DNA from 4 places in the Pseudomonas sp. DF11 genome. Region 3 is predicted to be linked to each of the others. Evidence: predicted binding sites of a transcription regulator. Region 3 holds the regulator's gene; each other region holds the start of a gene.
What was found. Region 3 encodes sigma-54, which starts transcription at its own class of promoters, with help from an activator protein. Its sites were predicted from a motif close to ANTGGCATNNANNTTGCTNT; they were not measured.

Region 1 (5,241 bases), on a different contig from region 3:
AGACCGCGGCAAAACCGGCCTCCCAGGAAAAACCGCTGGGTATCCATATTGGCGGCATTGCCATCAACGACGGCTCGGCCAACTTCGCCGACTTCAGCCTGACCCCGAACTTCGCCACCGCCATCCAGCAGCTCAACGGCCAGATCGGCACCATCGACAGCCGCCAGGCCAAACCGGCCAGCGTGGACATCAAGGGCAAGGTCGATCGCTATGCACCGGTCACCATCAAGGGGGCGGTCAACCCCTTCGACCCGATGGCCAGCCTCGACATCGCCACCAGCTTCAAACGGGTCGAGTTGACCACCCTGACCCCCTACTCCGGCAAGTTCGCCGGCTATCGCATCCGCAAGGGCCGGCTTAATCTCGACCTGCATTACCGGATCACCCAGGGCAAGCTCCAGGCGGAGAACAAGGTGGTGGTCGAGCAGCTGCAATTGGGAGAAAAAGTCGACAGCCCGGATGCCGTGAGCCTGCCACTCAAATTGGCCGTCGCACTGCTGAAGGATTCCGACGGCAAGATCTCCATCGAACTGCCGGTGTCCGGCGATCTCAACGATCCGCAATTCAGTGTCATGCCGATCATCTGGCAGACCTTGCGCAACCTGGTGGTACGAGCGGCCCAGGCGCCGTTCAAGCTCATTGGTGGGTTGGTGGCTGGTGGTGGTTCAGAGGATCTGGGCAGTGTGTCGTTCGCCCCCGGCTCCAGCGATCTGAGCAAGGAAAACGAAGGCGTACTGCTCAAGCTGTCCGAGGCCCTGGGCAAACGTCCGGAGCTGCGCCTGGAGATCGAAGGCACCGCCGCCGAGAGCAGCGACGGCCCGCTGCTCGCCGCCCAGCGCCTGGAGCGCGAATACCAGTACAACTACTACAAGATGCTGCAGCGTCGGGGCGACAAGGTACCGGCCCAGGCCTCGCTGATACAGGTGCCCGAGGATGAAAAACCAGCGCTGCTCGAAGGCATCTACCGCACCCGCCTCAAGACCCAACCGCCCGCCGAATGGACGCAACTGGACAAAAAGGCGCGTATCGAGAAACTGCGCGAGAGCGTGATCAAGTTCTGGAGTGGCAGTGACGTGCTCTTGCGCCAACTGGGGCAGGAACGGGCCAGCAGCATCAAGGACTTCCTGGTGGACAAAGGACAACTGGCCGACGACCGCGTGTATTTCATCGACGCCAGCCTCGGCCAGGCCGAGAGCGACGGTCGCGTGATCACGCCTATGCATCTGGATGCCGAATAAGATGAAGCACCTGTACGGCCTCGGCCTGACGCTACTGCTTGTCGCTGGCCAAGTGTCGGCAGCCGATACCCTGCGCTGCGGCAGCCAGTTGATCAGTGTCGGAGACCGCTCGAGCGAAGTGCTGCAGAAGTGCGGTCAGCCTGCGGCGCGGGATGACTTGGGCTACAAGCGCAGTGTCAATCGCCGGGAGGAATACCCGGTGGAAGAATGGACCTACGGCCCCAACAGCGGCATGTACCAGTACCTGCGTTTCGAGGGAAATCGGCTGGTGCAGATTACCAGCAAGCGTGGGCGATGAGCTTGTCCATCCATATGTGTTGTGAAGTAGCGCCGCCATCGCGAGCAGGCTCGCTCCCACATTGGATTGCGTTCTTCCTGAGAGAACTCGATCACCTGTGGGAGCGAGCCTGCTCGCGATGGCGACAACTCGGTGCCTGAGTCTGGCCCACAGATTGAGTCACCCCAAAATAGAACAGGCCCCCGACACGAATGCCGGAGGCCTGTAACGGCCACATCCCTGTGGCCTTTCGCATGAACTCCAAAGCGACGGCAAACGTATATCCTGGCCCGCTTGCCGCGCCTTCTCCCAGTCCAGGCGAGAAGTCTTAGCCTTACTCGGCTTTCAGGCCGTCAGCCGATACGGCTTGGACGCCTTTGATTTTCTTGGCGATCGCAACGGCAGTTTTTTTCTGCGCTTCGGTCACGGCAACAGTCGACGACAGGGACACAACACCTTTGTTGGTTTCCACTTTGATGTCGGTGCCAGGAATGCCTTTCTCGGTGACCAGGTCAGCTTTGACCTTGGTGGTAATCCAAGTGTCCTTGGTTTCTTCCTTGGCCTTGGTCACTTCGCCAGCAGCCAGCATCATCGGCGCCTGAGTCGCTTGAGTGGTCTCGGCGAATGCGCTAGCCATGGTCAAGGTCAGTGCGGTTGCAGCGGCGGCAGTGATAGCGAACTTCTTCATACGAGTAACTCCTGTTTTTCTCAAAAACTGCCGGACGTGCATCCCGGCAGGGTTATCAGGAGTAGTGCGAAGGCTGTGCCACTTTTGAAATATTTATCAATTGCTTATAAATCAGTAAGTTAAGCGAAGCGGCGATTTTCGTGATCATGCAAAATGCATGAAGCGGTGATTCTGGACATGCAACTTGCGGGTTTGGGTCTTTTTCTAAGCTAATGAATTGCGAAGGATTTTCTTTAGCGAGGGAGCCCGCTCCCTCGCTATCCGATCAAGCGAACTTCAATTACGGAGCCGCTGTACCAGTACAGCCAGCTGGCAAGAACTCCTGGGCAGCCGTCGAACCGCAACTCCAAACACCTTCGGCAGAACGGGTAAGAGTGATCGCCTTGCCAAGGACCGGAGCGGGCGCGTTCAACAAGGTGCATGCGATGGTACCCGTTCCAGCCGAAGCAGTACCTGAAGCGGTCAAGGTGCAATTGCTGGTAGGCGATGTCCCACCAATATTGGCCAATGATGGGTTGGTGCCTTGATTCATGATGTCCTCGAACGGCACCTTCAACGCAGATACTTCCGCCAGCCCCGCCGTCGCCTTGGCTCGCGCCTGGTACTTGGAATATTGCGGCAACGCAAAGGTCGCCAGAATGCCGATGATCGCCACGACGATCAGCAGCTCGATCAAGGTAAAGCCACTCTGCTTATTCATAGACATCTCCCATGCATGAGTCGGAATCTCATGACCTGAAACGGCCATTGCAGGGCACATGCCAACCCGGAAACCCGATGAATAAGGGGTTTCAACCAGCCCAACGGCGACGTCCTACCTAAACAACCGCACTATCTGACGTTTTTTGTCACTCCGGCTCGCTGGTTTGGCGTCGATGCTTGTCTAGGCTATAAGTCATGAACTGTTCGCCGCCGGGATTCCCATGAATGACATCGCCCTCAGCGGCCTGACCAAGCAATTGGTACTGGCCGAACTGCTCACCGAGCAAAGCGCGCAACAGGCGTATCAACAGGCCCAGCGCAGTCGCATGCCCCTGGTCAGTTATCTGGTACAGAACAAACTGGTCCAGAGCCGCCAGGTCGCGGAAATCGCCTCGGAGCACTTCGGCGTCGCCCTGCTGGACCTCAACAGCCTGGACAAGGAAACCCAGCCCACGGGCCTGGTCAGCGAAAAACTGGTGCGCCAACATCACGCCCTGCCGCTGTGGCGACGAGGCAACAAATTGTTCGTGGGCATCTCCGACCCCACCAATCACCAGGCCATCAATGACATCCAGTTCAGCACCGGCCTGACCACCGAAGCCATCCTGGTGGAGGACGACAAGCTCAGCGACGCCATCGAAAAATTCTTCGAATCCAGTAGCACGGGCCTGGAAGGCATGGGCGATGTCGACCTCGATGGCCTGGACATCGAATCGATCGACGATACCAAGCAGGATTCCATCGCCGGCCAGGACACTGACGACGCGCCCGTGGTGCGCTTCGTCAACAAGATGCTGCTGGACGCGATCAAGGGAGGCTCTTCCGACCTGCACTTCGAGCCCTATGAAAAAATCTACCGCGTGCGGGTACGCACCGACGGCATGCTGCGAGAAGTCGCCAGGCCGCCGATCCAACTGGCCAACCGCATCGCCGCACGCCTGAAAGTCATGGCCAGCCTCGATATTTCCGAACGACGCAAACCCCAGGATGGGCGCCTGAAAATGCGCCTGTCGAAAAGCAAATCCATCGACTTCCGGGTCAACACCCTGCCCACGCTCTGGGGCGAAAAAGTGGTGATCCGGATCCTCGATCCGTCCAGCGCGCAAATGGGCATCGATGCCCTGGGCTACGAACCGGACCAGAAAGACCTGTACATGGCGGCCCTCAAGCAACCGCAAGGGCTGATCCTGGTGACCGGCCCGACCGGCTCGGGCAAGACCGTATCGCTGTACACCGGGCTGAACATCCTCAACACCGTGGACATCAACATTTCCACCGCTGAAGACCCGGTGGAGATCAACATGGAAGGCATCAACCAGGTCAACGTGAATCCACGCCAGGGGCTGGACTTCGCCCAGGCCCTGCGTTCGTTCCTGCGCCAGGACCCGGACGTGATCATGGTCGGCGAGATCCGCGACCTGGAAACCGCCGAGATCGCCATCAAGGCCGCCCAGACCGGGCACCTGGTGCTCTCCACCCTGCACACCAACAGCGCCGCCGAAACCCTGATCCGCCTGCAGAACATGGGCATCCCAGGGTTCAACATCGCCACCGCCGTGCACCTGATCATCGCCCAGCGGCTGGCGCGCAAGTTGTGCAGCCACTGCAAGAAGGCCATCGAGATTCCCGAAGAGACCTTGCTCAAGGAAGGCTTCCCCCGGGAACGCATCGGCACATTCACGATCTATGAGCCGGTCGGTTGCGAACAGTGCAACCATGGTTACAAAGGGCGCATGGGGGTTTATGAAGTGGTCAAGAACACGCCCGAGCTGCAGCGGTTGATCATGGCCGAGGGCAACTCGCTGGAAATCGATCTGCAAATGCGCAAGGACGGTTTCAATGACCTGCGTACATCGGGGCTGCTCAAAGTGATGCAGGGCGTCACCAGCCTCGAAGAAATCAACCGGGTCACCAAGGATTGAACATGGCGGTCAAAGCAGTCAAAACCGATGTTTACACTTGGGAAGGCAAGGACCGCAAAGGCACGAAAATGACCGGCGAGCTGACGGGCCAGAGCCCGGCCCTGGTCAAGGCACAGCTGCGCAAACAAGGCATCAACCCGCAGAAGGTACGCAAGAAATCCACCTCGATATTCAGCAAGGGCAAGCGCATCAAGCCATTGGATATCGCCCTCTTCACCCGCCAGATGGCAACGATGCTCAAGGCAGGCGTGCCGCTGTTGCAGGCGTTCGACATCATTGGCGAAGGCTTCGACAACGCCAATATGCGCAAGCTGGTGGACGAGGTGAAACAGGAAGTCGCCGCCGGCAACAGCTTTGCCGCATCGCTGCGCAAATGCCCGCAGTATTTCGACGATCTGTACTGCAACCTGGTGG
Region 2 (5,241 bases), on a different contig from region 3:
GCGAAAAACGCTTCCACGGTTTCGCCACTCAGCTTGTAGGCCGGCGCCTGGGCGACAGCGGCGGCAATCACTTCACGCTCGCGCTGACGGTCTTCTACCGGTTTATGGCTGTCCCATTTGCTCAACGCCACGTCATCGGCGAGGGCCAGGCGTTCGCCAATGGCGTTAAGTAGCGGGGTAAGGGCGTCAGGTGCGGGAGTGGAGGCGGCTTCGGCGGTGCAGGCCAGCAGCGCGGCAGACAGGGCAAGGCAGAGCTTGAAGCGCAAAGTCATGGGCAGTCTCGTCTTCTATGGGGAGCGACGAGGCATCATGCCTGTAACCGGCGCCCATAAAAAAGGCCTCCCGAAGGAGGCCTCTCTTTATTCACGCCGTGTGTGGCGGCGCTTACTGGATCAGCAGCTGTAGTACAGCTCGTATTCCAGTGGGTGTACGAAGGTGCGAACCTTGATTTCTTCTTCGCTTTTCAGTGCGATGTAAGCGTCGATGAAGTCATCGCTGAATACGCCGCCCTTGGTCAGGAACGCACGGCCCTTGTCCAGCTCTTCCAGGGCTTCTTTCAAGCTACCGCAAACCTGTGGGATTTCCTTGGCCTCTTCAGGCGGCAGGTCATACAGGTTTTTGTCAGCGGCATCGCCAGGGTGGATCTTGTTCTGGATACCGTCCAGGCCGGCCATCATCAGTGCAGCGAAGGCCAGGTAAGGGTTGGCAGCCGGATCCGGGAAGCGAGCTTCGATACGGCGGGCTTTCGGGCTGTTCACGTAAGGGATACGGATCGAGGCGGAACGGTTGCGAGCCGAGTAGGCCAGCATGACCGGGGCTTCGAAGCCTGGTACCAGACGCTTGTAGGAGTTGGTCGACGGGTTGGTGAAGCCGTTCAGGGCCTTACCGTGCTTGATGATACCGCCGATGAAGTACAGGGCGGTGTCCGACAGACCGGCATAGCCTTCGCCTGCGAAGGTGTTCTTGCCGTCCTTGGAGATCGACATGTGAACGTGCATGCCCGAACCGTTGTCGCCGTACAGAGGCTTCGGCATGAAGGTCGCGGTGCGGCCATAGGCATCGGCAACGTTGTGCACGCAGTACTTCAGGGTCTGGACTTCGTCAGCCTTCTTGACCAGCGTGTTGAACTTCACGCCGATTTCGTTCTGGCCGGCAGTCGCCACTTCGTGGTGGTGAACTTCGACGGTCTGGCCCATCTCTTCCAGTGCGTTGCACATGGAGGTACGGATCTCGTGGTCGTGGTCGAACGGTGGAACCGGGAAGTAACCGCCCTTGATACCAGGACGGTGGCCTTTGTTACCGCCTTCCACGTCCTGGTCGGACATCCACGAACCTTGTTCGGAGAAAATCTTGAACATGGAGCCGGAGATGTCGGACTTGAACTTGACCGAGTCGAAGATGAAGAACTCAGGCTCAGGACCGAAGAAAGCGGTGTCGCCGATACCGGTGGACTTCAGGTATTCCTCGGCGCGGTGGGCGATGGCGCGTGGGTCGCGGTCATAGCCTTGCATGGTCGAAGGTTCGATGATGTCGCAGACCAGGATCAGGGTCGGCTCTTCGGTGAACGGGTCCAGGACGGCGGTTTCGTCGTCCGGCATCAGGATCATGTCGGAGGCTTCGATGCCTTTCCAGCCGGAGATGGAGGAGCCGTCGAACATTTTCCCGATTTCAAAGAATTCGTCGTCCATCGCATCACGAGCCGGCATGGTCACGTGATGTTGAGTACCTTTGGTGTCAGTGAAGCGCAGATCAATCCACTTGACGTCATGATCTTTGATGAGTTGAACCGACTTCGACATATGTCCTCCGGGTGGCTTCGGGCGGGTAGTGGAGTGCCCTTAGATATGGGTGATGCCGGCGCGAATACTCTGCCAAGGCAACCTGCCTCACAAGGGAGCAAATTGCATGCCAGTGCCCCAGCATGGGTTTTTTGCACCAAATCCACGCTTTTGTGGGCCTGAATCGCGGATTGTCAGACAATAACGCACTGCAATGTGGCACCGTCAATCGATAATGACCTGTTTTGGTGCATGTAAAACGATCTGCACATTAACTGGTTAAACCTTGAGCAATTTCCGCTATAATCCGCGCCCCCCTTTTTCGGCTGGCCGTTCGCGCGCTGTTTTCATGAAACTAATCGTAAAAGTCTTCCCCGAGATCACCATCAAGAGCCGCCCGGTACGGATGCGTTTCATCCGCCAGTTGGCCAAGAACATCCGCGCCGTGCTCCGAGACCTGGACCCGGCCGTGGTGGTGAACGGCGTGTGGGACAACCTCGAGCTGGAAACCCGTGTCAGCGAACCCAAGGTCCTGAAGGAAATGACCGAGCGCCTGAGCTGCATGCCGGGCATCGCGCATTTCCTGCAAGTCGATGAGTACCCGCTGGGGGATTTCGACGACATCCTTGCCAAGTGCATGCTTCATTATGGTGATGCCCTGGCCGGCAAGATCTTTTCGGTGCGTTGCAAGCGTGCCGGCAAGCACCCATTCAGTTCGATGGATGTGGAAAAGTACGTCGGCAGCCAGTTGCGCCGACAGTGCGGAGCGGCCGGTATTTCGTTGAAAGACCCGCAGATCGAAGTGCGCATCGAGATTCGCGACCAGCGGCTGTTCGTGATTCACAGCCAGCACAACAGCATCGGCGGTTATCCGCTGGGCTCGCTGGAGCAGACCCTGGTGCTGATGTCCGGTGGTTTCGACTCCACGGTGGCGGCCTACCAGATCATGCGTCGCGGCCTGATGAGCCATTTCTGCTTCTTCAACCTCGGCGGGCGCGCCCATGAACTGGGCGTGATGGAAGTGGCGCACTTCATCTGGAAGAAGTACGGCAGCTCCCAACGCGTGTTATTTGTGAGTGTGCCGTTCGAAGAAGTCCTGGGCGAGATTCTCGGCAAAGTCGATAACAGTCATATGGGCGTCATTTTGAAGCGTATGATGTTGCGCGCCGCTTCACGAATTGCCGATCGCCTGCATATCGACGCGCTGGTGACCGGCGAGGCGATCTCCCAGGTGTCGAGCCAGACGCTGCCGAACCTGTCGGTGATCGACTGCGTGACCGAGAAGCTGGTCTTGCGGCCGCTGATTGCCAGCCACAAGCAGGACATCATCGACCAGGCCAATGCCATTGGCACCGCCGAGTTTGCCCGACACATGCCGGAGTACTGCGGCGTCATCTCGGTCAATCCGAAGACGGCGGCCAAGCGCGGGCGGGTCGAGCACGAAGAGAAAGAATTCGACATGGCGATACTCGAGCGGGCGCTCGAAAACGCCAGGCTGGTACCGATCGATCGCGTCATCGACGAATTGGGCCAGGACATACAGATTGAAGAAGTCGGCGAAGCGCTGGCCGGTCAGATCATCATCGACATCCGTCACCCGGACGACGCTGAAGACGACCCGCTGAGTGTCGCCGGCATCGAGGTAAAAACGATGCCGTTCTATGCAGTGAACGCGCGTTTCAAGGAACTGGACCCTACTCGCCAGTACCTGTTGTATTGCGACAAAGGCGTGATGAGTCGCCTGCATGCCCACCATTTGCTCAGTGAGGGGCATGCCAATGTGCGCGTTTATCGACCGAGCTAAGTGCCCGGGGCTGTTTGCCTGTGGCCTGCGTCACCGGCCCCCCGACGCCGCCGACGGGCTGTAACGGCTTTGTCGGACTCAACGTAAATCGCTGCCACGACCTGTCAGCACACCGAATCCTCTGATCGAGATACACAAGTGATCGAAAATCTACGCAACATCGCCATCATTGCTCACGTTGACCATGGTAAGACCACCCTGGTAGACAAACTCTTGCGTCAATCCGGCACCCTGGAGCGCAACGAGCTCAACGACGAGCGCGTGATGGACTCCAACGACCAGGAAAAAGAGCGCGGTATTACCATCCTGGCGAAAAACACCGCCATCAACTGGAATGGCTACCACATCAACATCGTGGACACCCCGGGTCACGCCGACTTCGGCGGTGAAGTAGAGCGCGTGATGTCGATGGTCGACTCCGTGCTGCTGCTGGTCGACGCCCAGGACGGCCCTATGCCGCAAACCCGTTTCGTGACCAAGAAGGCTTTCGAAGCCGGCCTGCGTCCGATCGTGTGCATCAACAAGGTTGACCGTCCAGGCGCGCGTCCGGACTGGGTTCTGGACCAGATCTTCGACCTGTTCGACAACCTGGGTGCCACCGAAGAACAGCTGGACTTCAAAGTCGTCTACGCCTCGGCCCTGAACGGTATTGCCGGTCTGGACCATACCGAAATGGCTGAAGACATGACCCCGCTGTACCAGTCGATCGTCGACAACGTACCTGCGCCGAAAGTCGACCGTGACGGTCCGTTCCAGATGCAGATCTCGGCACTGGACTACAACAGCTTCCTGGGTGTGATCGGTGTTGGCCGTATTGCCCGTGGTCGCGTCAAGCCGAACACCCCGGTCGTGGCTATCGGTGCCGACGGCAAGCGCCGCAATGGTCGTATCCTGAAGCTGATGGGTCACCACGGTCTGCACCGTGTAGACGTTGAAGAAGCGGCTGCCGGCGACATCGTCTGCATCAGCGGCATGGACTCGCTGTTCATCTCCGACACCCTGTGCCACCCGGACACCGTTGAAGCGATGAAGCCGTTGACCGTCGACGAGCCGACCGTTTCCATGACCTTCCAGGTCAACGACTCGCCATTCTGCGGTAAAGAAGGCAAGTTCGTGACGTCCCGTAACATCAAGGAACGCCTGGACAAAGAACTGCTCTACAACGTTGCACTGCGCGTTGAAGAAGGCGACTCGGCCGATAAGTTCAAGGTCTCCGGCCGTGGTGAACTGCACCTCTCGGTTCTGATCGAAACCATGCGTCGCGAAGGCTTCGAAATGGCTGTAGGCCGTCCGGAAGTGATCATCCGTCTGGTTGACGGCGTGAAGCACGAACCGTTCGAAAACGTCACCATCGACCTGCCGGAAGAATCCCAGGGCAAGGTGATGGAAGAGATGGGCCTGCGTAAGGGCGACCTGACCAACATGGTGCCGGATGGCAAAGGCCGTGTACGTCTGGAATACAACATCCCTGCTCGCGGTCTGATCGGTTTCCGTAACCAATTCCTGACCCTGACCAACGGTGCTGGCATCCTGACCTCGATCTTCGACCGTTACGACGTGATGAAGTCTGGCGACATGTCTGGCCGTCAGAACGGCGTTCTGGTTTCGGTTGAAACCGGCAAGGCGCTGACCTACTCCCTGGAAACCCTCCAGGCGCGT
Region 3 (5,241 bases):
CGCACCATTATGGTGTTCGGCTGTATCGCGGCGATTTTTGCGGCGGTGGGCTATTGGAACATCAGCCCCGAACGGTTTCTCGACCAGCCTGCGGCCCAGGTCGAGGAAAAGATCGACTGGTACGCGACCAACACGCATACCCTGCAGTACCTGCCCGACGGCAAAGTGCAATATGAGATGACCTCCGACAAGGTCGACCACGTGAAGGCCACCGATATTACCCTGGTGACCAAGCCGGACCTGAACATGTTCCGCGGCACCGAGTTTCCGTGGCATGTGCAGAGCGAGCACGCCGAAGTCAACTCCGGGGGCACCGAAGTGGAACTGATCGACTCGGTACGCGTCGCTCGAACCGACGAGAAAAACCGGACGACCATCATCACCAGCAGTCGTATGACCGTGTTCCCACAGCAAGAATATGCGCAGACCGAGCAACCCGTTAGAATCGACGGCGCCGGGGGTGTATCGACCGGCACGGGAATGAAAGCGTATTTGAAGGAAAGCAGGATACACCTGCTATCGAACGTAAGAGGACAGTATGAAGCTCGCTAAAACCCTCCCTATTTTGCTCAGTCTGGGCGCAGCACTGGGAAGCGCGAGCGCCTGGGCTCTTCCCAACGATCGCGACCAGCCTATCCGCATCCAGGCCGATGACGCGCAACTGGACGACAAGAATGGCGTCGCCACCTATAAAGGCGACGTGATCATCACCCAAGGTTCGATGAAGGTCACCGGCAACACCGTGACCATTACCCGCACCCCTTCCGGTGATATCGATGTAGTGACCTCGGTGGGCAACCTGGCCTATTTCGAACAGTTGCAAACTGCGGGCGACACCAAGCCTGTACAGGGCTACGGGGTAACTATCCAGTACCACGCCTCCCAGGATCGCGTCGTGCTGATCGACCGCGCCAAGGTGGTCGACAAGGACAATAACGTGACCCAAGGCGAGAAAATCGTCTACGACACCAACAAGAAACTCGCCAGCGCCGGTCGCGCCACCGGCAGCAAGGTGACCGAGTCGCGTCCGCGGATCGATATGGTGATCCAGCCGAAAAAGAAAACCGAGCAGAAGGCCCAGTAATGGCAACTCTGAAAGCTCAGCACCTGGCCAAGAGCTACAAGAGCCGCCAAGTCGTGCGTGATGTCAGCCTGTCCATCGACAGCGGCCAGATCGTCGGCCTGCTCGGCCCCAACGGCGCAGGCAAGACCACCTGCTTCTACATGATCGTCGGCCTGGTCCAGGCCGATCAGGGTCGCGTGCTGATCGACGACCTGGACGTCAGCCACCAGCCGATGCACGGCCGGGCGAAGGCCGGCATCGGCTATTTGCCGCAGGAAGCGTCGATCTTCCGCAAACTGTCGGTTGCCGACAACATCATGGCGATCCTCGAGACCCGCAAGGAACTCGACAAGGCCGGTCGTCGCCAAGAGCTGGAAAGCCTGTTGCAGGAGTTCCACATCAGCCACATTCGCGACAACCTGGGCATGAGCCTGTCCGGTGGCGAACGGCGTCGCGTGGAAATCGCCCGCGCCCTGGCCACCGCACCGAAGTTCATCCTGCTCGACGAACCGTTCGCCGGCGTGGACCCGATCTCGGTGGGCGACATCAAGCAGATCATCCATCACCTCAAGGCCAAGGGGATCGGCGTGCTGATCACCGACCACAACGTGCGCGAGACGCTGGATATCTGCGAAACCGCCTACATTGTCAATGACGGCCAGCTGATCGCCGAAGGCGACTCCGCAGCCATCCTGGCCAATGACCTGGTCAAGGAAGTGTATCTGGGCCACGAGTTCCGCCTGTAAGCACAAGTGTCTGGCGAATCGCCTGGGCGTCGTTTAATTTTATTATGGCGACGCTCTAGGCAAACACTTCAGTTTCAGGCATATAATTTGCTTAAGTTTGGCGCTTCGGCGCCCTGTAGTGGATGGCGCATGTGCGCCGGCGAATAAGGTGTTAAGCCCCTGCCATGAAACCATCGCTAGTCTTGAGAATGGGCCAGCAGCTGACGATGACACCGCAGCTGCAACAGGCCATCCGCCTGCTCCAATTGTCGACCCTGGACCTGCAACAGGAAATCCAGGAGGCCCTGGAGTCCAATCCGATGCTCGAACGCCAGGAAGAAGGCGACGACTTCGACAACACCGATCCGCTGGCCGACAACGTCGAGCAGAAAACCAACACCGAAATCCCGGAACCGTCCTACCAGGAAGCCGCCCCGACGGTGGATAACCTCGAGGATGGCGAATGGAACGAACGTATCCCCAACGAACTGCCCGTGGACACGGCCTGGGAAGACGTCTACCAGACCAGCGCCAGCAACCTGCCGAGCAGCGATGACGACGAGTGGGACTTCACCACTCGCACCTCGGCCGGCGAGAGCCTGCAAAGCCACTTGCTGTGGCAACTGAACCTGGCGCCGATGTCCGACACCGATCGCCTGATCGCCGTGACCCTGATCGATTGCATCAACAACCAGGGCTACCTGGACGAGACGCTCGAAGAAATCCTCGAAGCCTTCGACCCCGAGCTCGACATCGAGCTGGACGAGATCGAAGCGGTCCTCCATCGCATCCAGCAGTTCGAGCCGGCCGGCATCGGCGCCCGCAACCTGGGTGAGTGCCTGTTGCTGCAACTGCGCCAGTTGTCCGCCAAGACGCCATGGCTGGCCGAAGCCAAGCGGCTGGTCACCGATTACATCGACCTGCTGGGCGGCCGCGACTACAGCCAACTGATGCGTCGCATGAAGCTCAAGGAAGATGAGCTGCGTCAGGTCATCGAACTGGTGCAGAGCCTCAACCCACGCCCCGGCTCACAGATCGAATCCACCGAACCCGAATACGTGGTCCCCGACGTGATCGTGCGCAAGCACAATGATCGCTGGCTGGTGGAGCTCAACCAGGAGTCGGTGCCCAAGCTGCGGGTCAACGCCCAGTACGCCGGTTTCGTGAAGCGCGCCGACACCAGCGCCGACAACACCTTCATGCGCAACCAGTTGCAGGAAGCGCGCTGGTTCATCAAGAGCCTGCAAAGCCGCAACGAAACCCTGATGAAAGTGGCCACCCAGATCGTCGAGCATCAGCGCGGCTTCCTGGAGTACGGCGACGAAGCGATGAAGCCGTTGGTCCTGCATGACATTGCCGAGGCAGTGGGCATGCACGAGTCGACGATCTCCCGGGTAACCACCCAGAAATTCATGCATACCCCCCGGGGCATCTATGAATTGAAATACTTTTTCTCCAGCCACGTCAGCACCTCCGAAGGCGGCGAATGCTCGTCCACGGCCATCCGCGCGATCATCAAAAAACTGGTGGCCGCGGAAAATCAGAAAAAGCCGTTGAGTGACAGCAAGATCGCTGGTTTACTGGAGGCACAAGGCATTCAGGTGGCCCGTCGTACCGTCGCCAAGTACCGCGAATCCCTCGGGATCGCGCCTTCGAGCGAACGCAAGCGGTTGATGTAACAGGCCACGCCACAGCGTTCCAGTGGCAGGCATTTCTGCCTGCCGCTTTATGCACTGGCAACGAAGGAGAAGCTGTATGCAAGTCAACATCAGTGGACACCAACTGGAAGTGACCGAACCCCTGCGCACCTACATCGGCGAAAAACTCGAACGATTAGAGAGGCATTTCGACAAGATCACCAACGTGCAAGTCACGATGAACGTCGAGAAGCTGCTGCAGAAAATCGAAGCCACGCTGCATATCCCCGGCGGAGAAGTGGTTGCCAACGCAGAGCACACAGACATGTATGCCGCGATTGACCTGCTGACCGACAAGCTGGATCGCCAACTCAAAAAGCATAAGGAAAAGACCCAGAGCCTCCTTCAAGGCGCAACCGGTCGTTAACCCCCCCAATCCATGATCCGACTAGAATCCATCCTGACCCCCGGCCGTTCCCTGGTGAACGCGCCGGGTGGCAGTAAAAAGAAAGCCCTCGAACAAATTGCCAACCTGATCCACCGCGAGGTACCGGATCTGGAAATGCAGGACGTCTTCGAGGCCCTGGTTGCCCGTGAAAAACTCGGTTCTACCGGTTTTGGCAACGGCATCGCCATCCCCCATTGCCGCCTCAAGGGTTGTGCCGCGCCGATCAGCGCGTTGCTGCACCTTGAAGCCGCCATAGATTTCGACGCCATCGACGGCGCCCCGGTCGACCTGCTGTTTGTATTGCTGGTACCGGAAGCGGCGACCGATGCGCACCTCGAGCTGCTGCGCCAGATTGCCAGCATGCTGGACCGCAAGGAAGTGCGCGAAAAACTGCGCAGCGCACCGAGTAACGAAGCTTTGTACCAGGTGGTCCTGGACGAGCAGAACGGTCATTAAAAATGCGCATGATCATCGTCAGTGGCCGTTCCGGCTCCGGTAAAAGCACGGCCCTCAATGTGCTTGAGGACAGCGGCTACTATTGCATCGACAACCTGCCCGCCGGCCTGCTGCCGGAACTGGCCGAGCGCGCCCTGATCCATACCGAGCTGGCGCAGCCACTGGTGGCGGTGTCCATCGATGCGCGTAACCTGCCAAGCCACCTGTCGCGTTTTCCTGAACTGCTCGAGGAAGTGCGCAGCCGGCATATCCAGTGCGACGTGCTGTACCTGGATGCCGATGAAGAGACACTGCTCAAGCGCTTTTCCGAAACCCGTCGACGCCATCCGCTGAGCAATGCCAATCGCTCCCTGGCCGAAGCCATCGAGGATGAAAGCCAGCTACTGGGGCCAATCGCCGACCTGGCCGACCTGAAGGTCAACACCACGCACCTGAACCTGTATCAGTTGCGCGACACGATCAAGCTGCGCCTTCTCAACCAGCCAGAGCCGGGCACGGCGTTCCTGGTGGAGTCGTTCGGTTTCAAGCGTGGCATGCCAGTAGACGCCGACCTGGTGTTCGATGTGCGCTGCCTGCCCAACCCTTATTGGAAACCGGAATTGCGCGAGCAGTCCGGGCTCGACCAACCGGTGATCGACTACCTGGCCGCACAGCCGGATGTCGAGGAAATGTACCAGGACATCTCCAGCTACCTGCTCAAGTGGCTGCCCCGCTTTGCCGCAAGCAACCGGGCCTATGTCACGATCGCCATCGGTTGCACCGGCGGCCATCACCGCTCCGTCTACCTGACCGAACGCCTGGGTCAACACCTGCAACAATCCCTGAAGAATGTCCAGGTTCGCCACCGCGACCTCAGCTAAAGGATTCACATCGCGATGCCTGCTCGGGAAATTGAAATCATCAACAAGCTGG
Region 4 (5,241 bases), on a different contig from region 3:
GATCGACCTCGAGGTTCTCCAGGATCGACAGGTAGTCGACTCGCTGGCTCGGATCCAGCGGCGCGGTGACGCGGATCGAGCCACCGTCGATGGCCTGGGCCACGCCTGGGCCAAGCATGTCGTTGATCTTGTCGACGATGCGCTTGGCGGTGGTGAAGTCGGAACGGTTAAGGTTCAGCGTCAGGCTGTTGCCCTGGTTGAAACCGCTCGGCACCGCCCGTTCCACCGACGCACCACCGGGGATGCGACCGGCCGACGGAACGTTGACGGTGATCTTCGAACCGTCACGGCCTTCGGCATCGAAACCGCCCACCACCAGGTTGCCCTGGGCAATGGCGTAGACATTGCCGTCGATACCCTTGAGCGGCGTCAGCAGCAAGGTGCCGCCGCGCAGGCTCTTGGAGTTACCGATGGACGAGACGGTGATATCCACCTGTTGGCCAGGCTTGGCGAACGCCGGCAGATCGGCACTGACCGACACCGCCGCGACGTTCTTCAGTTGTACGTTGCCGGAGCCGGCCGGCACCTTGATGCCGAACTGCGACAACATGTTGTTGAAGGTCTGCAGGGTGAACGGGGTCTGGGTGGTCTGGTCACCGGTGCCGTTCAGGCCCACGACCAGGCCGTAGCCGATCAACTGGTTGGAACGCACGCCGGAAATGCTGGCGATGTCCTTCAAACGCTCGGCCTGAGCGGTAAAGGCCGCCGACATCACCAGGGCACCGATCAACAGCTGCTTAAGATTCAACTGGGCCACCTAGAAAGGGAACTTCGGGCTGAGGAAGAAACGGTCGAACCAACCCGGCTGACTCGCATCGGCAAAGGCACCGGTACCCGAGTAAGTGATACGGGCATCGGCCACGCGGGTCGAAGAAACGGTGTTGTCGGTGGCGATGTCGTCGGCGCGAACCATGCCGGCGATGCGCACCAGTTCGTCACCGGTGTTGAGCGTCAGCCACTTCTCGCCGCGCACGACGATGATGCCGTTGGGTAGCACATCGGCGACGGTCACGGTAATCGAGCCGGTCAGGCTGTTGCTCTGGCCGGACTTGCTGTCGCCCTTGGTAGCCCGATCAGAGTTGTACCCGGCGTTGAGGCTCAGGTCGCCGCCACCGATCGGGTTGTTGGTGGTCAGGCTGGAGCCGAACAGCGAGGTCAGGCCGACGCTGGTTTCGCTGGTCTTGTCGATCTGCGAGTTGGCGTTCTTGCTGGCCTGGGTCCGCTCGTTCAGGGTGATGGTGATGATGTCACCGACCCGGAAGGCCTTGCGGTCGCTGTACAGGTTCTGTTCGAAACCGGCCTGGTAGATCGAGCCATTGTTGGCCGCAGCCGGCAATGGCGTGCGCGGCAACACCGGGGCGTAATACGGGTCATTGGGCCTGGGTGTCGGCGCGACACAGCCCGCGAGTGCGGTGATCCCACTCAGTGCCAGAACAGATGCGAAGCGTTTCATGACCCTACCTCTTGGTGTTGCAGGCGACCCTGGGGCCGCCCTGTCTACGTAATGACGGACGTTGCGACGCGATTACAGGTTCTGCGTGACGAACGAGAGCATCTGGTCGGCGGTGGAGATCACCTTGGAGTTCATTTCGTAGGCACGCTGGGTGGTGATCATGTTGACCATCTCCTCGACGGTGCTCACGTTGGAGGTTTCCAGGGTGTTCTGCAGCGTGGTGCCGAAACCGTTCAGGCCCGGGGTGCCGACTTGCGGCGCGCCACTGGCGGCGGTTTCCAGGAACAGGTTGTTGCCCACCGCTTGCAGGCCGGCCGGGTTGATGAAGTCGGCGGTCTGCAGGTTGCCGATCACCTGGGCGGCCGGGTTGCCTGCCACGGTGATAGACACGGTGCCGTCACGGCCCACGGTAAAGGTCTGGGCATCGTTCGGGATGATGATGGCCGGCTCCAGGGCGAAACCGCTGGCGTTGACGATCTGGCCATTGGAGTCGAGGTGGAACGTACCGTCACGGGTGTAGGACGTGGTGCCGTCCGGCTGCAGGATCTGGAAGAAACCGCGACCGTCGATGGCCATGTCCAGCGGCTGCTCGGTGGTCTGCAGGCTGCCGGCGTTGAAGTTTTTCTGGGTGCCGACGATGCGCACACCGGTACCCACTTGCAGGCCAGACGGCAGTTCGCTGTCCTGGGTCGACTGGGCGCCAGGCTGGCGTTTCACCTGATACAGCAGGTCCTGGAACTCGGCGCGATCACGTTTGAAACCCGTGGTCGAGACGTTCGCCAGGTTGTTGGAAATGGTCGTCAGGTTGGTGTCCTGGGCGGACAGACCTGTTTTGGCAACCCATAGAGCCGGAAGCATTCGATTCTCCTCGTACGCCTGTTTTTCGGCGCGACGCTTTAATTAATGGTTAGATCTGCAAGACCCGAGCCATGGCCTCGTCGCCTTCTTTGGCGGTGTTCATCATCTTCACGTGAAGCTCGAACTGCTTGGCCAGGGCCAGCACCGAGGTCATTTCATCCACGGCGTTGACGTTGCTCGCCTCCTGGAAGCCCGACACCAACTGCACGTTGGCATCGATGGGTGCCGGCTGGCCGTCCTTGGTACGGATCGAACCGTCCAGGCCCTTGGTCATGTTCTTGAGGTCCGGGTTGACCAGCTTGATGCGGTCCACTTCAGCCATCACACGCGGGCCTTCGCCCATGGCGCGGATGCTGATGGTGCCGTCCTGGCCGATTTCGATTTTCTGCTCGGGCGGCACGGCGATCGGGCCGCCGTTGCCCATCACCGGCATGCCGTTGCCGGCGCGCAGCACGCCCAGGGCGTCGACGTTGAGGCTTCCTGTGCGCACGTAGCTTTCGCCACCGTCAGGGTTCTGCACAGCCATCCAGCCCGGACCGCTGACCGCCACGTCGAGGTCGCGACCGGTTTCCACCAGCGCCCCCGGCGTGAAGTCAGTGGCAGGCCGCTCGGACATGGCAAACGCCCGCGCCGGAAAGCTGTCGCCGAACACCGGCATCGAGCGGGCCTGCTCCAGGTCTTTCTGAAAACCGTTGGTGGAAATGTTCGCCAGGTTGTTGGCATGGGCCCGTTGCGCCAGTGCATTCTGGCTGGCGCCGGTCATTGCCACATAAAGGTACTTGTCCACTGTCGTTCCTCTGCATGCCGGACGTTTGCCGCCCACTGCTGTGTTGCACAGCCTTAAGCAATTTGCAGACCAACTTTTTTCTGACGCGCCGCACCCCGGCAAACAAGGGGTCCAGGGTTGTGGAAGGGATTTTTGAAATGTGTCGAAGACGAAAAACCGGCGGTGTTGTGCCGGTTGGAGGCAATGCTTGTCCTTGGGTAATGGCCACTGCCGTCATCGCGAGCAGGCTCGCTCCCACATCGGACCTCCAGTGCTCCTGGGATTTGTGAGCAATCAATAACCTTGTGGGAGCGAGCCTGCTCGCGATGAGGCCCGCATGGGCACCGGGAGCAAGCAGCTATGACTCGCTTTTACCGACCTCATACTCACGCAACTTGTTGGCGATGGTGGTATGGGAGACCCCCAGCCGCTTGCCCAGTTGCCGGCTGCTGGGATGATCGGCGTACAGGCGCTTCAGCACGGCTTTCTCAAAACGCCCGACGATCTCGTCCAACCCGCCCTCAAGGGAAAAGTCGCCAAGGGGTTGGCGCACACCGTAGTCCGGCAGGCGAATATGCTCGGCCTTCACCGTGCCGCCGTCGCACAGGGAAACGGCCTGGAACAGCACGTTTTCCAATTGCCGGACGTTGCCCGGCCAGTGGTAGTGGCTCAGACGGTCCATCGCCGCCGGGGCCAGCTTGGGCAGCGCACAGCCGATCTGGCGGCTGGCCTGGTCGAGAAAATGCTCCACCAGCGGCGCCAGGCCATCGAGGCATTCGCGCAGCGGCGGGATGTGCAAGGAAAGGACATTCAAGCGGTGGTACAAGTCCTGACGGAATTCACCCCGGGCACAGAGTTCGGACAAGTCCACTTGGGTGGCGCAGATCACCCGGACGTCCAGGTACACCTCTTCATCGCTGCCGACACGCCGGAAGCAACCGTCCTGCAGAAAGCGCAGCAGTTTCACTTGCAGGCGCGGGCTCATCTCCCCTACCCCGTCGAGGAACAGCGTGCCCCCGGCGGTCAGTTCCAGCAGGCCGAGCTTGCCTTCGGCCCGGGCACCTTCGAAGGCGCCGGGGCCGTAGCCGAACAGTTCGGTCTCGGCCATGGACTCTGGCAGCCCGGCACAGTTGAGCGCCATCAGCGGCGATTGCCCGCGCGGACTGGCCAGGTGACAGGCGCGGGCCAGCAATTCCTTACCGGTGCCCGTTTCGCCTTCTATCAAGAGCGGCGCGTCCAGCGGCGCCATGCGCCGGGCCTCACGCACCACCGCCGCCATCACTTTGGAACTCTGGAAGATGCTGTCGAAACCGCGCAGCTCCTGTTTGCGCACGTTATAGATACGCTCGCCGACCCGGTCGGCCCGATGCAACGTCAGTACCGCGCCGGCCATGGCCTCGCTGTCGTCGTGCTCCGATTGCAACGGGGCGATGTCGGCCAGGAACACATCGCCCTTGACCTTGACCCGCAGCCCGTTGATCCGCGACTGGTTGGCGCGCACCAGTTCAGGCAAATCGAAATCCTCGGCGTAGCGGGACAGTGGAATCCCGGGCACCTCATCCACCCGCACCCCGAGCAACTGCGCCGCTGCCCGGTTGGCCGCGACGATGGAGCCACCCATGTCGATGGACAGCACTGGAAATTCCAAGGCGCCGAGCAAGGCATTGAGCTCCATGTGCCGACGCTCACTGGGCATCAGCCCTACGCGCTTGACGCCAAATACCCCGGCGATGCCTTCGAATTTCGGACGCAGCGCCTGAAACTGGATGTTGATCAGGTTCGGGCAGTGCAGATAAATCGCATTGCCATGTTCGCCACCGACCTCCCCCCGGGCGACGTTGATGCCGTACTCCACCAACAGGTTGAGAATGTCCCGCAGGATGCCGATGCGATTCTGGCAATGGACTTTGATGCGCATGAAAAGGCCCGATATCGATGTGTATGCAAGCATGGGAGTGGAGGCTGCTGCGCGGCCAGCGGGAGCAAGCTTGCTCACCACAGGTTTTCTGCATGGCAGCGCAAATAAACGTCAAGATTATGTGACAGCTGTAGGTCATTTCCCAGCCAAAAATCTCGGCAGCATCGGAGTAACGCTCAATCCGTAACGAAAACTTTACGAATTCACACCCTTATCGCACTTCATCCCTTCGTCTGCCTACTGCAC

Region 1: a site for sigma-54 is predicted at 2,950-2,969, ahead of AC30D9_RS28950 (pilin). Genes of this name have one in related genera too.
Region 2: a site for sigma-54 is predicted at 1,894-1,913, ahead of glnA (type I glutamate--ammonia ligase). Genes of this name have one in related genera too.
Region 4: a site for sigma-54 is predicted at 3,153-3,172, ahead of AC30D9_RS16190 (flagellar basal body rod protein FlgF). Genes of this name have one in related genera too.

Annotation. Positions count from the first base shown of each region.
Region 1 is NZ_JBYVYN010000017.1:37,485-42,725, forward strand. It holds gene AC30D9_RS28935 (DUF748 domain-containing protein) at 1-1,238, shown strand, start outside; gene AC30D9_RS28940 (DUF2845 domain-containing protein) at 1,240-1,536, shown strand; gene AC30D9_RS28945 (BON domain-containing protein) at 1,850-2,203, opposite strand; gene AC30D9_RS28950 (pilin) at 2,484-2,903, opposite strand; gene pilB (type IV-A pilus assembly ATPase PilB) at 3,127-4,827, shown strand; gene AC30D9_RS28960 (type II secretion system F family protein) at 4,830-5,241, shown strand, end outside.
Region 2 is NZ_JBYVYN010000004.1:176,567-181,807, forward strand. It holds gene AC30D9_RS14370 (chorismate mutase) at 1-272, opposite strand, end outside; gene glnA (type I glutamate--ammonia ligase) at 393-1,799, opposite strand; gene thiI (tRNA uracil 4-sulfurtransferase ThiI) at 2,128-3,582, shown strand; gene typA (translational GTPase TypA) at 3,721-5,241, shown strand, end outside.
Region 3 is NZ_JBYVYN010000003.1:474,082-479,322, forward strand. It holds gene lptC (LPS export ABC transporter periplasmic protein LptC) at 1-552, shown strand, start outside; gene lptA (lipopolysaccharide transport periplasmic protein LptA) at 539-1,084, shown strand; gene lptB (LPS export ABC transporter ATP-binding protein) at 1,084-1,809, shown strand; gene AC30D9_RS12640 (RNA polymerase factor sigma-54) at 1,974-3,467, shown strand; gene hpf (ribosome hibernation-promoting factor, HPF/YfiA family) at 3,544-3,852, shown strand; gene ptsN (PTS IIA-like nitrogen regulatory protein PtsN) at 3,865-4,329, shown strand; gene rapZ (RNase adapter RapZ) at 4,332-5,189, shown strand; gene AC30D9_RS12660 (HPr family phosphocarrier protein) at 5,205-5,241, shown strand, end outside.
Region 4 is NZ_JBYVYN010000005.1:23,712-28,952, reverse strand. It holds gene AC30D9_RS16205 (flagellar basal body P-ring protein FlgI) at 1-712, opposite strand, end outside; gene flgH (flagellar basal body L-ring protein FlgH) at 758-1,453, opposite strand; gene flgG (flagellar basal-body rod protein FlgG) at 1,526-2,311, opposite strand; gene AC30D9_RS16190 (flagellar basal body rod protein FlgF) at 2,361-3,098, opposite strand; gene AC30D9_RS16185 (sigma-54-dependent transcriptional regulator) at 3,436-4,995, opposite strand; gene AC30D9_RS16180 (hypothetical protein) at 4,994-5,182, shown strand.